DNA from 4 places in the Aminobacter sp. Y103A genome. Region 2 is predicted to be linked to each of the others. Evidence: predicted binding sites of a transcription regulator. Region 2 holds the regulator's gene; each other region holds the start of a gene.

Region 1 (5,058 bases), 2.3 Mb from region 2:
CGTCGCCGCCAGCAACGGCACGCTGAAGGTCGTCAAGGCCAATGTCATGCCGGTCATCGGCTCGCTCGATATCGATGTCGATGGCAGCGCCGATGCAATCGCGGAACTCGCTTCCTATGAGCCGATCAATGCCATGCGCCACGTCGGCATCCTGCCGGAGGAGCTGACGGGCGACGTCACCGGCAACGTCAAGGCCGACATTCCGCTCACCAGCGGCATCGACACCGACAAGCTCGATTGGAAGGTGGCGCTCGATTATGACGGCCTGGCTGTGGCCAAGGAGTTCGACGGCCAGAAGCTGTCCGACGCCGACGGCAACATCACCGTCACACCAGACAAGGCCGTCATCGTTGCCAAGGGCAAGCTCAATGGTGTTCCGGCGGAACTCGACCTTGTCGAGCCGCTGCGCGACAATGGCATCGATAAGCAACGCAATGTCCAGTTCGTGCTCGACGACAAGGCACGCAACGCGCTTGTTCCCGGCCTGTCCGACATGCTCTCGGGAACCATCAAGGTCGATGTCGAACAGCCCGAACCCGGCAAGCGCCACATCGTGGCCGACCTGACCGCGGCCAGGCTCGATCTGCCATGGGTCGGCTGGAGCAAGGGGCCGGGCATATCAGCCGAGGTGTCGTTCACCATGACGTCGGATGGCGACAGGTCGACGCTGTCCGACTTCAACCTCGACGGAAAGACATTCACCATCACGGGCGACGTCGCGCTCGCCAATGGCAGCCTGTCTTCGGCGCGCTTCAACAAGGTGCAGCTCAACCGCGGCGACGACGTCGCGGTCAACATCAAGCGCTCGGGCAAGGGTTTTGCGGTCCAGGTCAAGGGCAACTCGCTCGATGCGCGCGCGCTGATCAAGCAGTTCATGTCCGACGTCGACAGTGCGACGAAATCAGCCGGTTCAAACTCCATTTCGGTCACTGCCAATGTCGACACTCTGGTCGGCTTCAGCGGCGAGAAGCTTTCGGGCGTTACGCTCGAGTATTCGGGCTCCGGCTCAAAGGTCGGCGGGCTCAAGGTCGACGCGACAGCCAGTTCCGGTGGCCAGATCACCGTCAGCAACGTGCTTCAGGGCGGTGGCCGCCGCCTCGACGTGCGATCCGCTGACGCCGGCGCCATCCTGCGCTTCCTTGACGTCTATGCCCGCATGCAGGGCGGATCGCTGGCGCTCGCGCTGGAATCCTCAGGCGACGGGCCACTCAAGGGCCAGGTCGATGTGCGCGAATTCGTCGTCGTCGATGAACCGAGGCTGGCCTCGATCGTCGCCAGCAAGCCGGCCGGCGACAATCGCAGCCTTAACCAGGCGATGCGTAAGGACATCGACGTCTCCAAGGTGAGGTTCGAACGCGGTTTCGCCCAGATCGACAAGCGCTCGAAGTACCTGGCATTGGACAAAGGCGTCCTGCGCGGGCCGCTGATCGGGACGACGTTCCAGGGCACGCTCTACGACCAGCAGGGCCAGATGAACATGACCGGCACCTTCATGCCGGCCTATGGCCTCAACCGCATCTTTGGCGAGCTGCCGCTTGTCGGGGTCATTTTGGGCAACGGACGCGACGGCGGCCTGATTGGCGTTACCTACAAACTCTCGGGCGATGCCAACGCGCCCAAGCTGCACGTCAATCCGCTGTCCGCGATCGCGCCCGGTATCTTCCGGTCGATCTTCGAATACTGAGCACGCAGGCGGCACCTGTCCCCAGACATGAAAATGGCCGGCATTGCCGGCCATCTCGGTTCCTGCGGGGGGCGTTACGCCGGGCGTTGATTACGCCAGGCGTTGATTACGCCGGGCGCACCAGAATGTGCTTCTTCTTGCCGAGCGACAGCTTGACCACGCCTTCCGGCGTCAGGTCGGCGGTCGTCACCGCGCGACGCTCGTCGCTGACCGACTGGTCGTTGATGCGCACAGCACCGCCCTGGACGTGACGGCGTGCTTCGCCGTTCGAAGCGGCCAACCCGGCGCGAACGACAAGCGACAGCAGCCCGATGCCGGCCTTCAGCTCGTCGCCTGGCACCTCGACCGTCGGCAGCGTATCGGCGAGCGCGCCTTCCTCGAAGGTCTTCCGCGCCGTCTCGGCCGACTGTTCGGCTGCCGCGCGGCCGTGCAGCATCGCGGTCACCTCGGTCGCCAGCACCTTCTTGGCGTCGTTGATCTCCGAGCCGCCAAGGGCTGCCAGGCGCGCGATCTCGTCGAGCGGCATCGCCGTGTATAGCTTCAGGAAGCGCTCGACATCGGCGTCCTCGGTGTTGCGCCAGTACTGCCAGAAATCATAAGGCGACAGCATGTCGGCATTGAGCCAGACGGCTCCGTTCATCGACTTGCCCATCTTGGCGCCGGACGAGGTCGTCAAGAGCGGCGAGGTCAGCGCGTAGAGCTGCGGCGTACCGAGGCGGTGGCCCAGGTCGATGCCGTTGACGATGTTGCCCCACTGGTCGGAGCCGCCCATCTGCAGGCGCAGGCCGTAGCGCTTGTTGAGCTCGACGAAGTCGTAAGCCTGCAGGATCATGTAGTTGAATTCGAGGAACGACAGCGACTGCTCGCGGTCGAGGCGCTGCTTGACGGAATCGAAGCTCAGCATGCGGTTGACCGAGAAATGCTGGCCGACATCGCGCAGGAATTCGAGATAGTTGAGCGGCAGCAGCCACTCGGCGTTGTTGACCATCATCGCATCGCGCGGACCGTCGCCGAAGGTCAGGTAGTTCGAAAACACCTGCTTGATGCCGTCGATGTTGGACTGGATCAATTCGGGCGTCATCAGCTTGCGCGCCTCGTCCTTGAAGGACGGGTCGCCGACCATGCCGGTGCCGCCGCCCATCAGCGGCACGGGGCGATGGCCGGTCTTCTGCATCCAGTACAGCATCATGATCTGGATCAGGCCGCCGGCATGCAGGCTCGACGCCGTCGGATCGAAGCCGATATAGGCCGACACGGTTTCCTTGCGGAACAGATCGTCGAGGCCGGCGTCATCCGAGGTCTGGTGGATGAAGCCGCGCTCGGAAAGGGTGCGCAGGAAATCGGACTTGAAGGCGGACATGGTTTCTCTCTCGGCGGACGATTGGTACGGCAGATCCGGCTTTGGATCGGCGACGCCAGCGCTTTAGCATCTGAAGTGCCAGAATCACAAGGATTGCCAACCGTCAGCGGCGTCCCTTGTGGTGCCGGAAACGACTGCGGTGCATGGATGGACGCCAACATGACGGATGAAACGGTTCTCGAGACACCACGGCTGTTGCTCCGGACGTGGCGCGACACCGACCTGGACGATCTCGTCTGGCTGCATTCGCAGGTGCAGGCGTCGCGCTATCTGTCGATCACCGGCCAGCCCTGGACACGCGACGAGGCTGCCGGCCGCATGAGGGGCTGGGCCGAGGAATACCGGCTGCACGGCATCACCAAACTCAAGCTGCAGCGGCGCGAGGACGCGCGCTTCGTCGGTCGCGCCGGTTTCTCCATGTTCGCCGCTACCGGCCAGTTCGAACTCGGTTATGCCATTGCCCCGCAATTCTGGGGCAATGGCTACGCCACCGAGATAGCCGCAGCCCTGGCCAACTTCTTCTTCGACCGCAGGATAGGCGATCACTTCATCGCCTTTGCCCATGTCGACAACGCGACGTCGCTGAACGTGCTGGAAAAGATCGGCATGCGCTTCCAGCACACCGGACCGATGAACGGGCTTGAGGCCCACGTCTACACCATGAGCAGCACCGACCCGCGGAAGCGCTAGGCGGTCCTGCCGCCAGCGTCAGGGGACTTCATCAAAGTTTCACCGAGGCGTCACCTGCCCGACATGGCCCGGACCTAGCTGGAGGGCGTTCCTTCAACCAATCGGGGTCCAACATGCGACGCTCTCTCTATCTGGCTGCGGCTGTTCTCGCGCTTACCACCGCCTCCGCCTTCGCGGAGGAGACGGAATTCAAGGCAACGCTTGCCGGTCACGCCATCCTGCCGGCGAACACGATCATTGCTTCACCCGAAAACGCGCCGGAGCACCTGCGCAGCTCGGGCAAGTTCACCACGCCCGACCGCAAGCGCGCCGAAGGCCTCGGCACTGTGCCGGGCAAGGACGGCGTGCGCCCGACCGGCTTGTCGCTGCCTTTCGACGGCCAGCCCGTCCAGGGCTTCTCCGGCATCAAGGCCGTCGGCGACGGCACGTTCTGGTCGCTGTCGGACAACGGCTTCGGCAACAAGCTGAACTCCACCGACGCTGCTCTGATGCTGCACCACGTCTCATTCGATTGGGACAAGGGCACGATGAACCGCATCAAGACCCTGTTCCTGACCGATCCCGACCGCAAGGCGCCGTTCCCGATCGTGCTCGAAGGCTCCGACACCCGCTTCCTCACCGGTGGTGATTTCGACGTCGAATCGATCCAGCCGGTCGCTGATGGCTTCTGGGTCGGCGAGGAGTTCGGCCCGTATCTGCTGAAGTTCGATCTCGACGGCAAGCTGACCGACGTCATCGACACCGTTGCCGAAGGCGAGCCCGTCCGTTCGCCCGACCATCCGACGCTGACCCTGCCGGGCAATCCGGTCGCCAAGAATCCGGTCTTCAACCTCAAGCGTTCGGGTGGTTATGAAGGCCTTGCCATGTCCAAGGACGGCTCCAGGCTTTTCGGCATGCTCGAAGGGCCGCGCTACATGGCCGACGGCGAAGTCGAGAAGGTCGACGGCAAGACGGCGCTGCGCGTCATCGAGTTCGATGCCGCCAAGAAGGAATGGACCGGCCGTAGCTGGCTCTATCCGCTGGCCGACGGCGGCGAGGCGATCGGCGATTTCAACATGATCAGCGCCACCGACGCACTCGTCATCGAGCGCGACAACGGCGCCGGCACCGCCGACAAGGCCTGCGCAGACGCCAACGCCCCTAAGCCCGACTGCTTCGCTCGCGCGGCCAAGGTCAAGCGCATCTACAAGATCGAGATGACTGACGACAATGTCGGCAAGGCCGTGCGCAAGGTCGGCTACATCGACCTCATGAAGATTGCCGACCCCGACAACAAGAAGCGCCAGGGCGGCGGCGAGGGCTTTTATGATATGCCCTTCGTCAC
Region 2 (5,058 bases):
ATCTATCTCGAGGAATTCGCCAAGAAGAGCCGCTTCACCGACCTGATCGAGGTCAACATCAACAACCTCGCCGCCGTGCCGTCGATCGTCTTCGGTCTGCTCGGCCTGGCCGTGTTCATCAATTTCCTCGGCCTGCCGCGTTCGGCATCCTTCGTCGGCGGGCTGGTGCTGACGCTGATGACGCTGCCGACCATCATCATCGCGACGCGCGCCGCCTTGGCTGCCGTGCCGCCGTCGATCCGTTCGGCAGCGCTTGGCCTCGGCGCCTCGAAGATGCAGATGGTGTTCCAGCACATCCTGCCACTGGCCGCCCCCGGCATCCTGACCGGCACCATCATCGGCCTGGCGCGTGCGCTCGGCGAGACAGCACCGCTTCTCTTGATCGGCATGGTCGCCTTCGTCGCCGACTATCCCAAGACGCCGTTCGATCCCGCAACCGCACTTCCGGTGCAGATCTACATGTGGGCGAACGAGGCCGAACGCGCCTTTGTCGAGCGCATGTCGGGCGCCATCATCATTCTTCTCATCTTCCTCATGGCCATGAACATCGTCGCCATCGTCCTGCGCCGCCGCTTCGAGCGCCGCTGGTAGGGCATGGACAAGGAGCATCCTGCTATGAACATCATGACCGAAAAATCCCTCGACGACGCGGTGAATGCTGAGATGAACGCCAGAACGAACGAAATCATCAAGATGCGCGGCGACAAGGTGACCGTGCACTATGGCGAGAAGCAAGCGCTGTTCGGCGTCGATCTCGACGTTCGCCAGAATCAGGTGACGGCGCTGATCGGCCCGTCGGGCTGCGGCAAGTCGACCTTCCTGCGCTGCCTCAATCGCATGAACGACACCATCGACGCAGCCCGCGTCGGCGGCAAGATCACACTCGACAGCGAAGACATCTACGATCCCAAGATCGACGTCGTCGAGCTGCGCGCCCGCGTCGGCATGGTGTTCCAGAAGCCGAACCCGTTCCCGAAGTCGATCTACGAGAACGTCGCCTACGGCCCGCGCATCCATGGTCTCGCCAAGAACAAGGCCGAGCTCGACGTGATCGTCGAGAAGAGCCTGCAGAAGGCCGCTCTGTGGAACGAAGCCAAGGACCGTCTCAACGAGCCGGGCACCGGCCTGTCGGGCGGCCAGCAGCAGCGCCTGTGCATCGCGCGCGCCATCGCCGTTTCGCCCGAGGTGATCCTGATGGACGAGCCGTGTTCGGCGCTCGACCCGATCGCCACCGCCAAGGTCGAGGAGCTGATCGACGAACTGCGCGAGAACTACACGATCGTCATCGTCACGCACTCGATGCAGCAGGCGGCGCGCGTGTCGCAGCGCACGGCGATGTTCCACCTCGGCTATCTCGTCGAGGAAGGCCCGACCGACAAGATGTTCACCAACCCCGACGACAAGCGGACGCAGGACTACATCACCGGCCGCTTCGGCTGAGTGGGTTTCGTCGCGGCACACGATACGAGGAAGAAATCATGGGCGAACATACAGTCCGGTCCTTCGACGAAGAACTTCAGCACGTCGACCAGCTCATCCGCGACATGGGCGATCTTTCCAGCGCAATGGTGGCCGGCGCCATCCGCGCGCTTCTCACGTCCGACCAGGCACTGGCGCAAAACGTCGTTGCCGACGATACGATCATGGACGCCAAGCAGCGCGATCTCGACAATTCGGCGATCACGCTGATCGCCAAGCGCCAGCCGATGGCGCAGGATTTGCGCGCCGTGGTCGGTGCCATCCGCATGGCGGGTGACCTCGAGCGCATCGGCGACCTCGCCAAGAACATTGCCAAGCGGGTCGGCGCTGTCGGCCAGTCGCCGACCCCGCGCAATCTCTCGCATTCGATCGATGCGATGGCGCAGCTGGTGCTCGGCCAGGTTCGCGGCGTCGTCGATCTCTATGTCGCGCGTCAGGCCGAGGGCCTGAAGGATCTGCGCGCCGACGACCAGAAGATCGACATCCAGTACACCGCCGTGTTCCGCGAACTCCTGACCTACATGATGGAAGATCCGCGCAACATCACGGCCTGCACGCATCTGCTGTTCTGCGCCAAGAACCTCGAGCGCATCGGCGACCATGTCACCAACATCGCCGAGAACGCCTATTTCGTCGTGACGGGTACGCAGCTGCCGCTGAACCGGCCCAAGGTCGACGAGACCACGACGACGGTTCCGGCCTGAGCATTTCCGCAACCGCATGCGTTTGGCGCGGGGGCGCTGCATAGGTTAAATCAGCGCATGGTCCAGAAGCGGCCATGCGCAAGGACAAGGTATAGCCAATGATCGCTCCCAAGGTCATGGTCGTCGAAGACGAAGAGCCGCTGGGCGTGCTGCTTCGCTACAATCTCGAATCCGAAGGCTATCAGGTCGAGGTCGTCACGCGTGGCGACGAGGCCGAGATCCGGCTCCAGGAAAACGTGCCCGACCTGCTGGTGCTCGACTGGATGGTGCCGGCGCTGTCGGGTATCGAACTGTGCCGCCGGCTCAGGATGCGTCCCGACACCGAACGCCTGCCGATCATCATGCTGACGGCGCGGGGCGAGGAAAGCGACAGGGTGCGCGGGCTTTCGACCGGGGCCGACGACTACCTGGTCAAGCCGTTCTCGACGCCGGAATTCATGGCGCGCGTCAAGGCGCTGCTGCGCCGGGCCAAACCCGAGGTGCTGTCCTCGGTGCTCAAGGTCGGCGACATCATGCTCGACCGCGAGTCGCACCGCGTCTACCGCAAGAAGAGCGAGATCAAGCTCGGGCCGACCGAATTCCGCTTGCTCGAATTCATGATGCGGCACCCGGGCCGCGTGTTCTCGCGCAGCCAGTTGCTCGACAATGTCTGGGGCGAGACGATCTATATCGACGAGCGCACCGTTGACGTGCATGTCGGGCGCCTGCGCAAGGCGGTCAACAACGGCCGCATGCCTGACGTGATCCGGACCATTCGCGGTGCCGGCTACGCCATCCGCGAGGACTGAGCCGCTTCGGGCTCTTTTCCGCTCAGCTAGGCGACGTCGGCACCGGCACGGCGTGGAGCCGTGCCTGCGGCAAAAATCTCCTGATCAACGGCAAGCAGCGCGCGCATCATCGCGCCCTCGCGTTTGAGCGGAACCTCGTTGGGTTCGGTGTCGAAGGAGATCGCCTTCGAGTGCAGCCCGCCCGCCGTCTTGGCGATGGCCGCGCGCACATGTGGCTCCATGATGTCGAAGGCGGTTGCGCCGACGCCGACGAAGGCGAGGGGGGCCGGGTCGAACAGCGCAAACATCGAGCCGAGTCCAAAGCCGATGGCTTCGCCGGCCTTGCGAAAGGCCTCGCGTTCGGGGCCATCATGGTCACGTGCCGCATCTGCCACGGCCCTGATGTCGTCGTCGGACAGGTCGGCCAGCGGCTCGGCATTCTCGTCGCCAACCCTTGCGTTGCGCCAGATGGCGTAGTTGCCGGCATAGGCCTCGATGCAGCCGCGGCGGCCGCAGCGGCAAAGCGCGCCGTCCGGGCGGTGGATCATGTGGCCGAACTCGGCACCCGACGACTGCGTGCCGGTGAACAGCTCGCCCTTGATGACTAGGCCCATGCCGATGCCGTGCGAGAGCAGGATGGCGATGAAGTCGTCGCGATAACGCACCGGATCTCGCCAGCGCAGGGCCTCGGCGATCATGTTGCAGTCGTTCTCAACCGAAACAGGTACGCCGAACTCCTGCTCCAGCCGGTCGGCGAAGGGGATGTCGTCGTAGCGGGTGATGGGAGACCACAACAGCTTGCGCGAGGCGGCGTCGGTGATGCCCTGGACGGCGATGGCGATGCGTAGGACGGCGCCGCCCGAAGCGCCGGCGCTGTCGATCAGGCGCCGGACCATTCCGACGCATTCGTCGACCAGCGCCTCGGCAGGCATCTGCTGCGTGACAAGCCGCCGGGTCTCTTCGGTCACGGTGTTGCCGGCATAGTCGATGATGGCGGCGGACAGGCTGTTGAGCGAGAGCACGACCGCAACGACAGACGCAGCGTCGGCATCGAGCATCAACCCGACCTGCGGCCGCCCCCGTTTCATGGAGACGGGTTCGCTGAACTTGGCCTCGGCAAGGATGCCTTCTGATATGAGATCGGAGGAAATCGTCGAGATCGTCGAATGGCTGAGGCCGGTGGTGGCAGCGATTTCGGTGCGCGATGGCTGGCTGGCTCGGCGAACCGCGGATATAACCATGGCGCGGTTGCGCCGTCTCAGATCGTCGTGACGTATGCCGACCGACATGTGCTCGTCTTCCTCCCGGCGAAGCGCTGCCCTTCTTAAGCGGCAGTCCCTTACGCGCCAAGTGATTGTGACAGAGCCAGCGCCAAATGTCTCTATTTATTTCGGGCTCCGAAAAAAATAAGGAGCGCTCGCGAAACCATGTTGACAGTGGCCGGGCATTGAGTCAGTATTTTTTCGAGGCTCGAAAAAAAGAGCTTCTCCAAGGGCTATCGCGAAGTAGGCGCGCCCATTGGGCGCAGGGAGGAAATAATGAAAAAGTTTACCACCGCCATCCTGGCGGGCGTTGCCATGACTCTGTCGCTTACGGCAGTGGCTTCGGCAAAGGACAAGGTCATCGGCGTCTCCTGGTCGAACTTCCAGGAAGAGCGCTGGAAGACCGACGAAGCCGCCATGAAGGCCGCCATCGAGGCCGCCGGCGACAAGTACATCTCGGCTGACGCGCAGTCGTCGCCGGCCAAGCAGCTGACCGACGTCGAAAGCCTGATCTCCCAGGGCGCCAACGCCCTGATCATCCTGGCTCAGGACGCCTCGGCCATCGGACCGGCTGTCGACAAGGCCGTCGCCGAAGGCATTCCTGTTGTCGGCTACGACCGCCTGATCGAGAACAAGGACGCCTTCTACCTGACCTTCGACAACAAGGAAGTCGGCCGCATGCAGGCCAAGGGCGTGTTCGCCGCCAAGCCTGAAGGCAACTACGTCTTCATCAAGGGCAGCGGTGCAGATCCGAACGCCGACTTCCTGTTCGCCGGGCAGATGGAAGTGCTCAAGGAAGCCGTCGACGCCGGCAAGATCAAGAATGTCGGCGAGGCCTATACCGAT
Region 3 (5,058 bases), 1.2 Mb from region 2:
CCGGTGTTCGCGCATCGCCCGCCGCCGAATGGCTCGGTGCCCCGGCCGACAGGGCCGGCCGTCTCCAGGTCATGCCCGACCTGACGGTGCCCGGCCACGCCGAGATCTTCGCCGTCGGCGACATGGTGACGGTGAACGGGCCGGACGGGAGGCCGGCGCCCGGCATCGCTCCCGCCGCCAAGCAGCAGGGCCAGCACGTCGCCTCCAGCATCAAGGCTCGGCTGCGCGGCGACGCCGGGCCGCGGCCGTTCCACTACCGCCACCAGGGTAGCCTGGCGCAGATCGGCAAGCGACGCGCGGTCATCGATTTCGGATGGATCAAGCTGAAAGGGGCGCTGGCGTGGTGGTTGTGGGGCATCGCCCATATCTACTTCCTCATCGGCTCGCGGGCGCGGCTGAGCGTCGCCATCAACTGGTTGTGGATTCACGCCCGCAACCAGCGCGGCGCCCGTCTGATCACCCAAGGCGAGGCGCAGATCGACGCGAGCGGCGTTGCCGCCGTCGACGAGCTGGCAACCGCCGACGCGTTGCGCCGGCCCCCTGCGGCGGACGCCATGCATGCGCCGCCCACGCCTCAATGACCGCCTTCGCCGGGGCGCCGCTGGCATGACCGGGCAGAACCAGCCGCACCGCCTCATAGCTATCCTTGGCTATGTGGGCCTTGTCGTCGCACTGCCCATCGCCTTGTTCGGGCTGATGCCAGCGAACGAGTATACTGCTTGGGGCGGCGCGGGCATCGACTGCGACGGCCCTGGCCCGGTGCTGCTCTTCGGCACTCTCGGATTGGCGATCTATGGCGCGGGCGCGGTCCTCAACGGCAGGCATTTCAGAAAACCGTTGCGGCTGCTGGTCGCCGGGACCTGCATGCTGGTCTGCCTGGCGCTGATGGCCAACATCGCCGACGCCGTCAGGGAGCAGCGGGTCAACGATCTCGCTTCCGATACCTGCGGCTGATCAGATGCCTCGCGCGACTGGCACCCTTAGCGGGCTTCGACGAAGGCCGCGAGGTTTTCAAGCGACGAGGCGATGCCCTCGCGATGGTCGTCCTCGCTGATGCCCGGGGGCACGTTTTCGCAGCTGACGGTGACCCGTGTGCCGCCTTCGACCGGTTCCAGTGTCGTCACGATCCGCATGGTCCCGGCAAAGGACGGGTCGTCCGATTCGAATTCGACGAGCTCGATGACGCGGCGGCCAGGAATCAGTTCGGCAAACCGGCCCTCGAAGACATCGGCATTGTCGGTGGTCTTGCCGTGCCCATGCTCGTCTTCATAGATGAAGGCCATACGAAAGGTGCCGCCCTCGCGCGCGTCGAAGGCCAGGACTTTGCCGCGCATGCCCTGTGGCGGACGCCAGCTCGCCACGGCTTGCGGCTCGATCAGCGCCCGGTAGATGATGTCGGGCGTAGCCTTGATGAGGCGCGATCCCGTGTCCGTCCGTCCGTGCTCACCAGCGCCTGCCATCTGCGCCTCGTCCCTGTTCGTCAGCCGGCTGCTTGCCGCGCCTTGAGCAGGCTCTTCGGTGCCTGCCTCAACCAGGCGTGTTCGAGCTTTGTCCTCAGCTGATCGGCTGGAATGTCGTGGATGCGCACCAGGAACACCGGCCAGCCCTTGTAGTGGGCGGTCTCGAAATAGAGATGCGGATCGGCCTCCATCAGCATCTCCTTTTCCTCGAGCGCGCACACCACCGCCACCGTGTCGGCATCCTTGACGCGGCAGAGGAATTTCTTGCGGACGTGAAGCGACGGCGTGCCGTAGGAGGTGCCTTCGACCACCTCAGCCAGTCCTTCGGCCGCAGCTAGCAGCTTGTCGAAGGCAGGCCGGAGGTCGTCGGTCATGGCACTAGGCGGCGAAGCGCTGGGTTTCGCCGCCGTAATAGTTGATGTAGCGGGCGCCGATTTCCTTGACCGGCATGACGATGAAGACGTCGGTCGTGCCGAAGTCGTGGTCGATGACGCAGCCGTCGCCGATCTTGGCGCCAACGCGCAGATAACCCTTGATCAGCGGCGGCATCGCAGCGATCGCCGACTTGGCGTTGACTGCTTCGATCGGCATCAGGTCCATGGCGCAATAGCGTCCGGCAACTGCCCGCACGTCCCAGTCTGCGCTGGTGCGGCAGTGATGGGCGAGATAGGTCAGCGCCTCGGCATGCGCTGCGGGCACAGTGCCGTGGAACGATGCGCAACCGGTCATGACGTCGATGTCATAGCGGTTCAGATAGGCCCAGATGCCTTGCCACAGCGCCTCGATGGTGCGCTTGGAGCGGTATTCGGGCAGCACGCAGGAACGGCCGAGTTCGAGGAAGCGCTGGCCGGGATGGCGGGCGATGAGCTTGTTCAGCTCGAACTCGTCGTCGGAGTAGAAGCCGCCGGCCGCCGTTGCGCGCTCTTGGCGCAGCAGGCGATAGGTGCCGACGATTCGGCGATGCTCGGGGCCATTGATCGAGGTATCGAAGACCAGCAGGTGATCGCAAATATCGTCGAACCGGTCGGCGTCGCGCCGCTCGATCGAGTGCAGCGCCTGCTTCCTGGCACCGAGTTCGTCGAAGAACACGCGGTAGCGCACTTCCTGGGCGGCGGCGATTTCCGCCTCGTCCCGGGCGAGGCGAACCTCAAGCGTCCCGATCCGTCCGAGCGGCGTCCCTGGCAGTAAAGGTTTGGAAGGCACTGTCACCTTGGCGCCGTTGGCTTTCTGAGTGTCACTGTCCGGCAAGGCTGTATGCACGGGTGATTCTCCTTCGAGCCATCCCTCCTGGCGCGGGGATACGGTGTCGGTGCTACAGGATTGTGACAGTATCGTGATCAACCTGTCGCGGCAAGTCTGGGCGGGCAAGCAACGTCGAGTAGCCGGCTAGGAAAATCACCGTGATTTAGTTCACGCAGCGGCCCGCTGCTCGACGAGATTGATCAGGACATCGGGGTCGAGCGGCTTGGTGACGAAGCCGCTGGCGCCATGGGCGAGCACCGCGTGGCGGGTTTTTTCCTGGCTGTCGGCGGACAGCACCATGATCGGCACGGCAGCCAGGCCATGCTGCTCCTCATGCCTGCGAATGGCCGAAATGGCGTCCAATCCGTCCATCACGGGCATATGCATGTCCATCAGCACGACATCGTAGCGCCGCTTGCGGCTGGCGCCCGTCACCGCTTCGACGGCGGCCTTGCCATTGTTGACGACGTCGACGCGATGGCCTGCTTTCACCAGCACGGCGCGGGCGAGCATGGCATTGATGTCGTTGTCCTCGGCGATCAGCACCGACAGGCCGCGAAGCTGCGAATGATTCGCGGGCTTGGCCGCAGCGCGACGGCTGGCAAGCTGCGGCTTGCCCGGCACCACGCCCTGATTCGCCAGAAGTATCCGCAGCAGCGTCTCGCCGCGAACCGGCCGGGCCAGGAAGGTGGCATAGCCGCTGGCGCGCAGTTCGCCGAGCAGTCCGCGGTCGGTCGGCGCGATCAACGTGATCGCCTCGCTGGCGGAGAAGCCGGTTTCGCGCAATTGCTTGAGCAGACGGCCGTCATTGTCCTCGAGCGCGGCGTCGACCAGCAGCGCGTTGCAGCCTTCGGCGAATGCGGCGGCCTGTTCGGGCGTCACCGCAATGTCGGCGCGGCCGCCATGCGCGCGAATGGTTTCGGCCAGTGCTTCTGCCTCGGTGGTGTTTCTTGACAGGATGACGGCACATCGGCCGGCCAGCGCATCGGCATTGGTCTGGGGCGTATCGGTTGCGCCAAAAGCCGGCAGTTCGAAGGCGAATTGCGAGCCTTCGCCGGGTTGGCTGGTGACGGTGATCGTGCCGCCCATGGCGGTGACCAGCCGTCTGGAGATGGCGAGCCCGAGCCCGGCGCCGCCATGCGAGCGTGTCGAGGTGCCGTCGGCCTGCTCGAACTCCTCGAAGATGCGCTCGACGTCCTCGGGACGCAGGCCGGGGCCGGTATCGCTCACTGTGAAGCGGATCTTGCCGGGATGGTCGTCGCCGGTCCGCTTGACGCTGAGCCGGACGCCCCCGGCGTCGGTGAACTTGATGGCGTTACCGATCAGGTTGAGCAGCACCTGGCGGACGCGGCCAGGATCGGCCGAGATCATCTGCGGCACGTTGGACGCGACATGGCAGCCGAGCCCGATGCCCTTGGCGAATGCGCGCGACGCCAAAAGCTCGACGACACTGTCGGCGATCTCGCGCGGCGACATCGGCTGGGGCTCGGGATCGAAGCGGCCCGCCTCGATCTTGGAGTAGTCGAGCAGGTCCTCGATCAGCGCCAGAAGCGCGCTGGCCGAGGTCGAGACGGCGCCGACATAGGTGCGCTGCTCGGGCGACAGTTCGGTGTCGTGCAGAAGCTTGGCCATGCCCATGATACCGTTCATCGGCGTGCGGATCTCGTGGCTTACGGTTGCCAGGAAGCGCGACTTCGCCTGGCTGGCATATTCGGCGCGCTCGCGGGCGCCGATAAGGGCGGCTTCGGCGCGCTTGCGGGCGGTGATGTCGCGGGCGATGGCCCGGTGCGACACTGCGTTGCTGGCCTTGTCGCGCACCGAAAGCTCGATCCACGAGAACCAGCGCACGACGCCGTTGGAGCGGATGCCGACATCGGTAGAGCTCAGGCATTCGCCGTCTGAGAAGGCGGCGTCCGGCACCACGCCGACATCGACGCCGAGTTCGGCAAGCGTGCGGCCGGCGAGATCGCGCGGGTCCTGGCCGATGAGTCCGGCGAACACCTTGTTGGCATAGACGATGCGACCGTCGCGGTCGCGATGGACGACAAGATCGCCAAGCGCGTCGATGAGGCCGCGGAAGCGCTCTTCGCTTTCCTGCAACTCCCACATCCGGTCGGCAAGGGTCTCGATCTCGGCCCGGTTGCGCGAAGCGTTCTCGGTGATCTCTTCCGCGGCTCGCGCGCGCTCGCCCAGGCTGCGCGACAACAGCACCATGCCGGCGAGGCCGATGGCAAACAGGCTGGCGCTGATGAAAACAGGCGCGCCGGTCAGATGCGCGAGGCCCGACAGCACCAGCACCGCGACGATGATCGCGAAATAGAGGCCGCGCGGCGGCTCCTTCGGCAAAGCGGGGGCA
Region 4 (5,058 bases), on a different replicon from region 2:
AGCACGCCGCGATAGTTGAGCCATGCCAGAAACATGATAGCGAGGATGATGAAGGGTTGCTGGTTGAGGCCACTATGCCCCTGCATGCCGGCCACCGTGTCGAGCAGGAAGCCGACAGTGATCGCGTTGGCCGCTTCCAGCATGGTGTAGGCCATGACCAGGAACAGGCCTACATTGAAGGCCATCAGCGGGCCGACGATATGCTTGGCCTGCGCGTACTGGCCGCCGGCCGCGGCGACCGTCGAGGTCACCTCGGAGTCGATCATGGCGACGCAGGTATAGAGCAGGCCGGCCACCCAGCAGGCGATCAGGCCGGCGATCATGCCACCTTTGCCGACCGAGAAGTTCCAGCCCATATATTCGCCGACGAGAACGATGCCGACGCCCAGCGCCCAGATATGGGCGGGGCCGAGCACGCGCAGCAGCTGGAGCCGTTCGGGCTCGGCTGCGGTTGAAGTCACATTTGCCATCGTCGTCCCCTCAGATCTCGTGGCGTTCTGCGGTCGCCTCGATCTCGCCTTCGCGAGAGGAGATCAGCAGCTCGTTGTCATAGGTGCTGTCGATGCGGACGAGGTCGATGAGCATCAGGACGCCAAACAGCGCGGAGAGCGCCCAGGCCGCGTATTCCAGAATGTTCCAGATATCCATTGTGGCCTCCCCTAGCGCTTCTTGTCGCCGAAGCGCTCGTCGATGACTTCGCGGTATTCCTTGTCGGACAACCGCACGACCATGACGAAGTAACCGATGACCAGCACGACCATGACGATCAGCGCGCTCCAGCTGAAGCTGTAGTCGAAGCGGGCGGTGATGATGTCATTGGCGGCCGCCGGATCGGTGATGCCGAGGGCAGCCCATTGCTGCTGCTCGGCGGCGTTCTGGCCGAGCGCTTCCCAGGTCGGATTGGCGATCGGATTGGGCACTTTGACGGCGCCCGCCAGACCCAGATAGAGCGGAACGTAGAGCGCGCCGATGGTCAGGACGAGCAAGGTCACGACGTCGAAAATCTGGCCGGCGAGACTCTGTGTCGGAGGTTTGTAAGCCATTGAGCGCTCCTCAGCCGCGCCGACGACGCATCTCGTCGAGATGCTTGAGGTCGAGGCCATAGATGAAGTGTTTGTCTTCGACATAGTGGCGCAGCATGGCGACGATGGCCGCCGTGTTGAAGATCAGGACCAGCCCGCAGGCGATGGACAGGATGATGCGGATTTCCGGCAGCGCGATGTAGGACCACACACTGAACAGGGCAAACAACATGGTGCACCACAGCACCACGACAAATGCCACGAGGCCCGCTCGATCACGCCCGTGCATCTTGTCGATGCGCTGTTCGAGAGTCGCGTCCCCGCGTTGCTGACTTAAAGTCGCTTCCATTTTTCCTCCTGCACCACGGCCGTTTTCGGCTTCATTCTGGTTTGCTTCTGCGGGAAATTAATTTCCCCTGAGGAATGTCTGGCAAAGTTAATTTCCTGTCAAGTGACGACCGCGCGCACTTGTCGCACCACGACTTTCGACGAAACCCAATGTCATTGAATCGATTGGATTTTGTTGGCCCGACGCGGTGTCGGAAATTTTACGCCAGAGGTCGCTAACGGGCGGTCCGCATTGCCCAAACGGGCGGGAGCGTCCCTGCACGTTATGTTTTCGCAGAGTGAGCGGCAAAGAGAGTCGGCTGACGTTCGCGGCAACCTCAAACGCCAGCGGCGGCAGCCAGCATGTGAAGCCGGTTGCTGCCAATCACCATGGGAAGGTGGGGATCAGGCGCCTGATTTGACCGAGACCAGAACGAAGCTTGCAGGCCCTTCCTTCTTCGTCTTGTCTGTGACCAGCAGATAGAGATCGCCACCAAGGCCGGTCAGTCCTTCGAAGTTGTCAGTGAGCAACTGGCTGACCCCCGGGTCGAGATTTTCGACAGCGCAAACATTGGCCTCGCCGCATGTATTCGGATCGAAAACCCTGAGGCGGCCGATGCTTGGCGCGCCCTTCTGTTGGCGCGTCCGTTCAATCAGCAGCAGGCGACCTTCCGGCATCGGCTCGATTGCCTTGAGGTTGCTGCGCTTGGGCTGGAAGGTAGCGAAGCTCCAGCGCCTGCCGTCGAGGCCATGGATGGTGTGGGTGTCGCCCGGCTCGCTCAGCAACGCCTCCTCCGGTGCAGTGACCACACCAAGCGAACCCGCGATTGCCACCGCTTCGAGGCGGCTGTTGGCCTCGCTGTACTTTGCCGCATCGGCCAGTGCTTCCGGCAGTTGCAGCGCACCGAGCACGGTGCCGTCGGGCTTGAAGCGATGGATAGCCGGCCCATCCTCGAAGGCGACGAGAAGTTGGGTGTCGCCCTGCTTGCCGTTGTTGCCATTGCTGACGGCCAGCCCCTCGGCGTTGACGACCTGTGGGGCCATGCCTGCCCTCAACGGCACCGACTGGACGGGCTCCAGATTGGCGATCCTGCCGTCCGCGATCTCGAGCCGGAAGTGATGCAGCACGCCGTCGTCGGAGACGGCGTAAAGCAGCTTCTCGTCGGCATCCCAGGCCAGGCCGGACAGTTCGTTGATCGATTGGCCGTCCGGCGCGGTTGCCGGAGCAGGCCTGCTGTCCAGCACTGCAAGTTCGGACGAACCTGCCATGACGGGGGCCGCGAGCACGAGGGCTGAAGCGCCGAGCAGCGCGGCGGTAAAGTGCTTGATCATGTCTCTCACTCCTATTGGATGTTTGGCTGGTGCAGGGCTGGACGATCGGTCACGCTGCCAAGCTTGCGCAGCGCCGGCAGGAAGCGGTTGTGCTTGGTGCCGGGGTTCAGCAGCGCGGTGGCGACGCAATATTTCGAGCAGCGCTTGGTCGGGTGCTGGTGCAGCGCCCTGAGGATGCCGTCGGCAACGCCATTGCCATTTGCCGACTTGGTTTCGAGGATGAACAGGTTGGGGTCGACGGCACGACGCGCGCCGCCGGCAAAGAACTCGAGACCGGTGTCGATGGTCATGCGTTCGCCGCCCTGCCGGGCCACCAGCGTCATGCGGCGGTAGCGCATGTCGAGGACACGGGACAGTTGATGTGGGAAGGTCTGGCCGTATTGCGCGTGGTAGACCTTGTCGATGAAGGTCACTGCCTCGTCGTCGAGTTTGCCGAAGCTCTCGACGTCGAGGTCGAGGCGCTTCTTGACGGTCATGCCGCGCTTGTCCTTGAGCTTCACTTCCAGAAAGCATAGCCCCGCCTCGACATAGCGCCGGATGCGCACCTTGGCCCGCTGCCGCCGGCCCTGGTGGTGGTCGAAATAGCTGCGGCGCCCGGCGTCGTCGAAGTAGCAGGTCTCGTAAGTGAAGGCGCGCCGGCCTTCGATCTCCAACATGTCGAAGACCTCGGTGAAAGTGCCGGCGGCCTGCATCAGCACGGTGCCGTCGACAACATATTTGTTGTCCAGCCGCTCCAGCATGGCGGCCTTGCCGTTCAGAGCCTTCAGGCTGATCGGCGCGAAGCCGCCTGCGATCAGCACGTCAGTGCTTGCGATAATGGACATTGAGCTTCGCCATTTCCGTGATGTAGTCGAGCTGCAGCACCTGGTAGGACAGCACGTCGACGCCCAGCCGCTGGGACAGCTCGCAGCGCATGGCAGCGGGGTCCGACAGCAGCGCGACATTGATCTTGTCGAGCGACACCTTGGTACCGCTGACCGACTGCAGCATGCGGGGATGATCGACGACGAAGGCACCGACGAGCACCAAGGCAACCGTCACCGCCACGAAGGGCAAGGTCGTGCCCTGGACCGAGCAGATGACGGCAATCGCCACGCTGCCGAAGAAGTAGGTCATTTCGGTCTTCGACAGTGGCTCCGATCGGAGCGTGAACAGCGCCAGGATGGCGAACAGTCCGAAGCCGGCGGCAACCCCAAACTGCACGGTCGACAGCACGGTCAGCACGGCAAAGACGAAGATGTTGAATAGCGCCGCGGCGGTGACCAGTTCCTTGTCGCGATAGCGACGGTAATACATGCCGAACAGCAGTGCCGACATGCCGGTCAGGTTGATGCAGAAGCGAGCGAGTTCGGCCGCGAAGGGCGTCTGTAGCAACTGCGCGATCATTGCCCTCTCCCCGTCGTGGAAGAAGGCCTTCGTAGTGCCTGACAAGGCGAGCAAGGGATTGGCATTTGCGGTTCTCCTGAATTGCGCCGCCGAGCGGCTACGTCAGGAAGAACGGGCGTTGCGAGAACCTATTCCATCGCCGGCAAACTATTTTCAATCTCGGCGCGGAACCTGCAAATCGGCATGAAAACAGTATGATACGAGACGCCTCTCGCGCGTCGCCTGCGGCTCAGCTCCGACAGATCGTTCGCGCATTGAGCAGGCCCCAGCCAAACACCGGATCCTTGCCGGGCTTGCCGAGATCCTCGGCACCCTGGCGCAAAAGCGTCTCGACCTCGCCGGCCTTGAGCTCAGGATTGGCGGCCTTGACCATCGCCACTGCCGCCGTGACAAAAGGTGCGGCAAAGGACGTGCCGGTCTTTGATGAGGCGCCCTTGACCGAGGCCGCCGTCCAGACCTGAACGCCGGGTGCTGCGATGTCGATATGATCGCCGGCTCCGGCCCGCCGGTAGGGATTCTTGCGCCGGTCGATCGCCGTTACGGCAATCACAGGCTCGTAGGCGCCGGGGTAGAGCGGGGCGGCGCGCGGGCCGCCATTGCCGGCGGCTGCGACCAGCACGATGTCGCGCATTGCCGCCGCTTCGACCGTTCGTTCCAGCAGAAGGTTAGCCGGACCCGTCAGGCTCATGTTGATGACGAGCACCCCCTTGCCCGCCAGCAGGTTGATCGCCCGCACAAGATCGTAGACGGCGGACCGGTCGTCATTGCCATTGCGCTGGAAAGCATCCACCGCAACGAGTTCGCCGCCGGGCACGAGGCCCGGCGTTCGGCTTTCCGCCGAGCCTACGAGAAGGGCTGCCACCGCGGTGCCGTGCTGGCGCCCGGACTCAGGCAGGTCACCAGCCGCCAGTCGGATCGTCTCGATCCGCCCGCCGGCAAAGGCGAGATGTTCCTCATTGATCGCCGTGTCGATGAGGCCGATCCGCGTCGA

The links. The regulator PhoB, encoded in region 2, activates phosphate uptake and scavenging genes when phosphate is short. The targets are predictions, from matches to a motif close to TGTCATNNANCTGTCAT.
Region 1: the regulator PhoB is predicted to act here: its motif matches at 3,761-3,777, upstream of Amn_RS12725 (esterase-like activity of phytase family protein).
Region 3: the regulator PhoB is predicted to act here: its motif matches at 2,793-2,809, upstream of olsB (l-ornithine N(alpha)-acyltransferase).
Region 4: the regulator PhoB is predicted to act here: its motif matches at 4,251-4,267, upstream of Amn_RS29115 (DUF4956 domain-containing protein).

The regions. Positions count from the first base shown of each region.
Region 1 is NZ_AP017986.1:2,605,844-2,610,901, forward strand. Features, by position in the region: gene Amn_RS12710 (YhdP family protein) at 1-1,684, shown strand, start outside; gene tyrS (tyrosine--tRNA ligase) at 1,791-3,044, opposite strand; gene Amn_RS12720 (GNAT family N-acetyltransferase) at 3,204-3,734, shown strand; gene Amn_RS12725 (esterase-like activity of phytase family protein) at 3,848-5,058, shown strand, end outside.
Region 2 is NZ_AP017986.1:4,942,962-4,948,019, reverse strand. Features, by position in the region: gene pstA (phosphate ABC transporter permease PstA) at 1-591, shown strand, start outside; gene pstB (phosphate ABC transporter ATP-binding protein PstB) at 616-1,440, shown strand; gene phoU (phosphate signaling complex protein PhoU) at 1,479-2,183, shown strand; gene phoB (phosphate regulon transcriptional regulator PhoB) at 2,282-2,971, shown strand; gene Amn_RS24215 (ROK family protein) at 2,998-4,239, opposite strand; gene xylF (D-xylose ABC transporter substrate-binding protein) at 4,489-5,058, shown strand, end outside.
Region 3 is NZ_AP017986.1:520,936-525,993, forward strand. Features, by position in the region: gene Amn_RS02440 (NAD(P)/FAD-dependent oxidoreductase) at 1-581, shown strand, start outside; gene Amn_RS02445 (hypothetical protein) at 607-954, shown strand; gene Amn_RS02450 (SRPBCC family protein) at 981-1,460, opposite strand; gene Amn_RS02455 (MmcQ/YjbR family DNA-binding protein) at 1,481-1,834, opposite strand; gene olsB (l-ornithine N(alpha)-acyltransferase) at 1,839-2,669, opposite strand; gene Amn_RS02465 (PAS domain-containing hybrid sensor histidine kinase/response regulator) at 2,871-5,058, opposite strand, start outside.
Region 4 is NZ_AP017987.1:330,574-335,631, reverse strand. Features, by position in the region: gene Amn_RS29145 (APC family permease) at 1-470, opposite strand, end outside; gene Amn_RS29140 (hypothetical protein) at 481-648, opposite strand; gene Amn_RS29135 (hypothetical protein) at 660-1,043, opposite strand; gene Amn_RS29130 (hypothetical protein) at 1,054-1,371, opposite strand; gene Amn_RS29125 (esterase-like activity of phytase family protein) at 1,755-2,681, opposite strand; gene Amn_RS29120 (polyphosphate polymerase domain-containing protein) at 2,693-3,505, opposite strand; gene Amn_RS29115 (DUF4956 domain-containing protein) at 3,483-4,067, opposite strand; gene Amn_RS29110 (S8 family serine peptidase) at 4,297-5,058, opposite strand, start outside.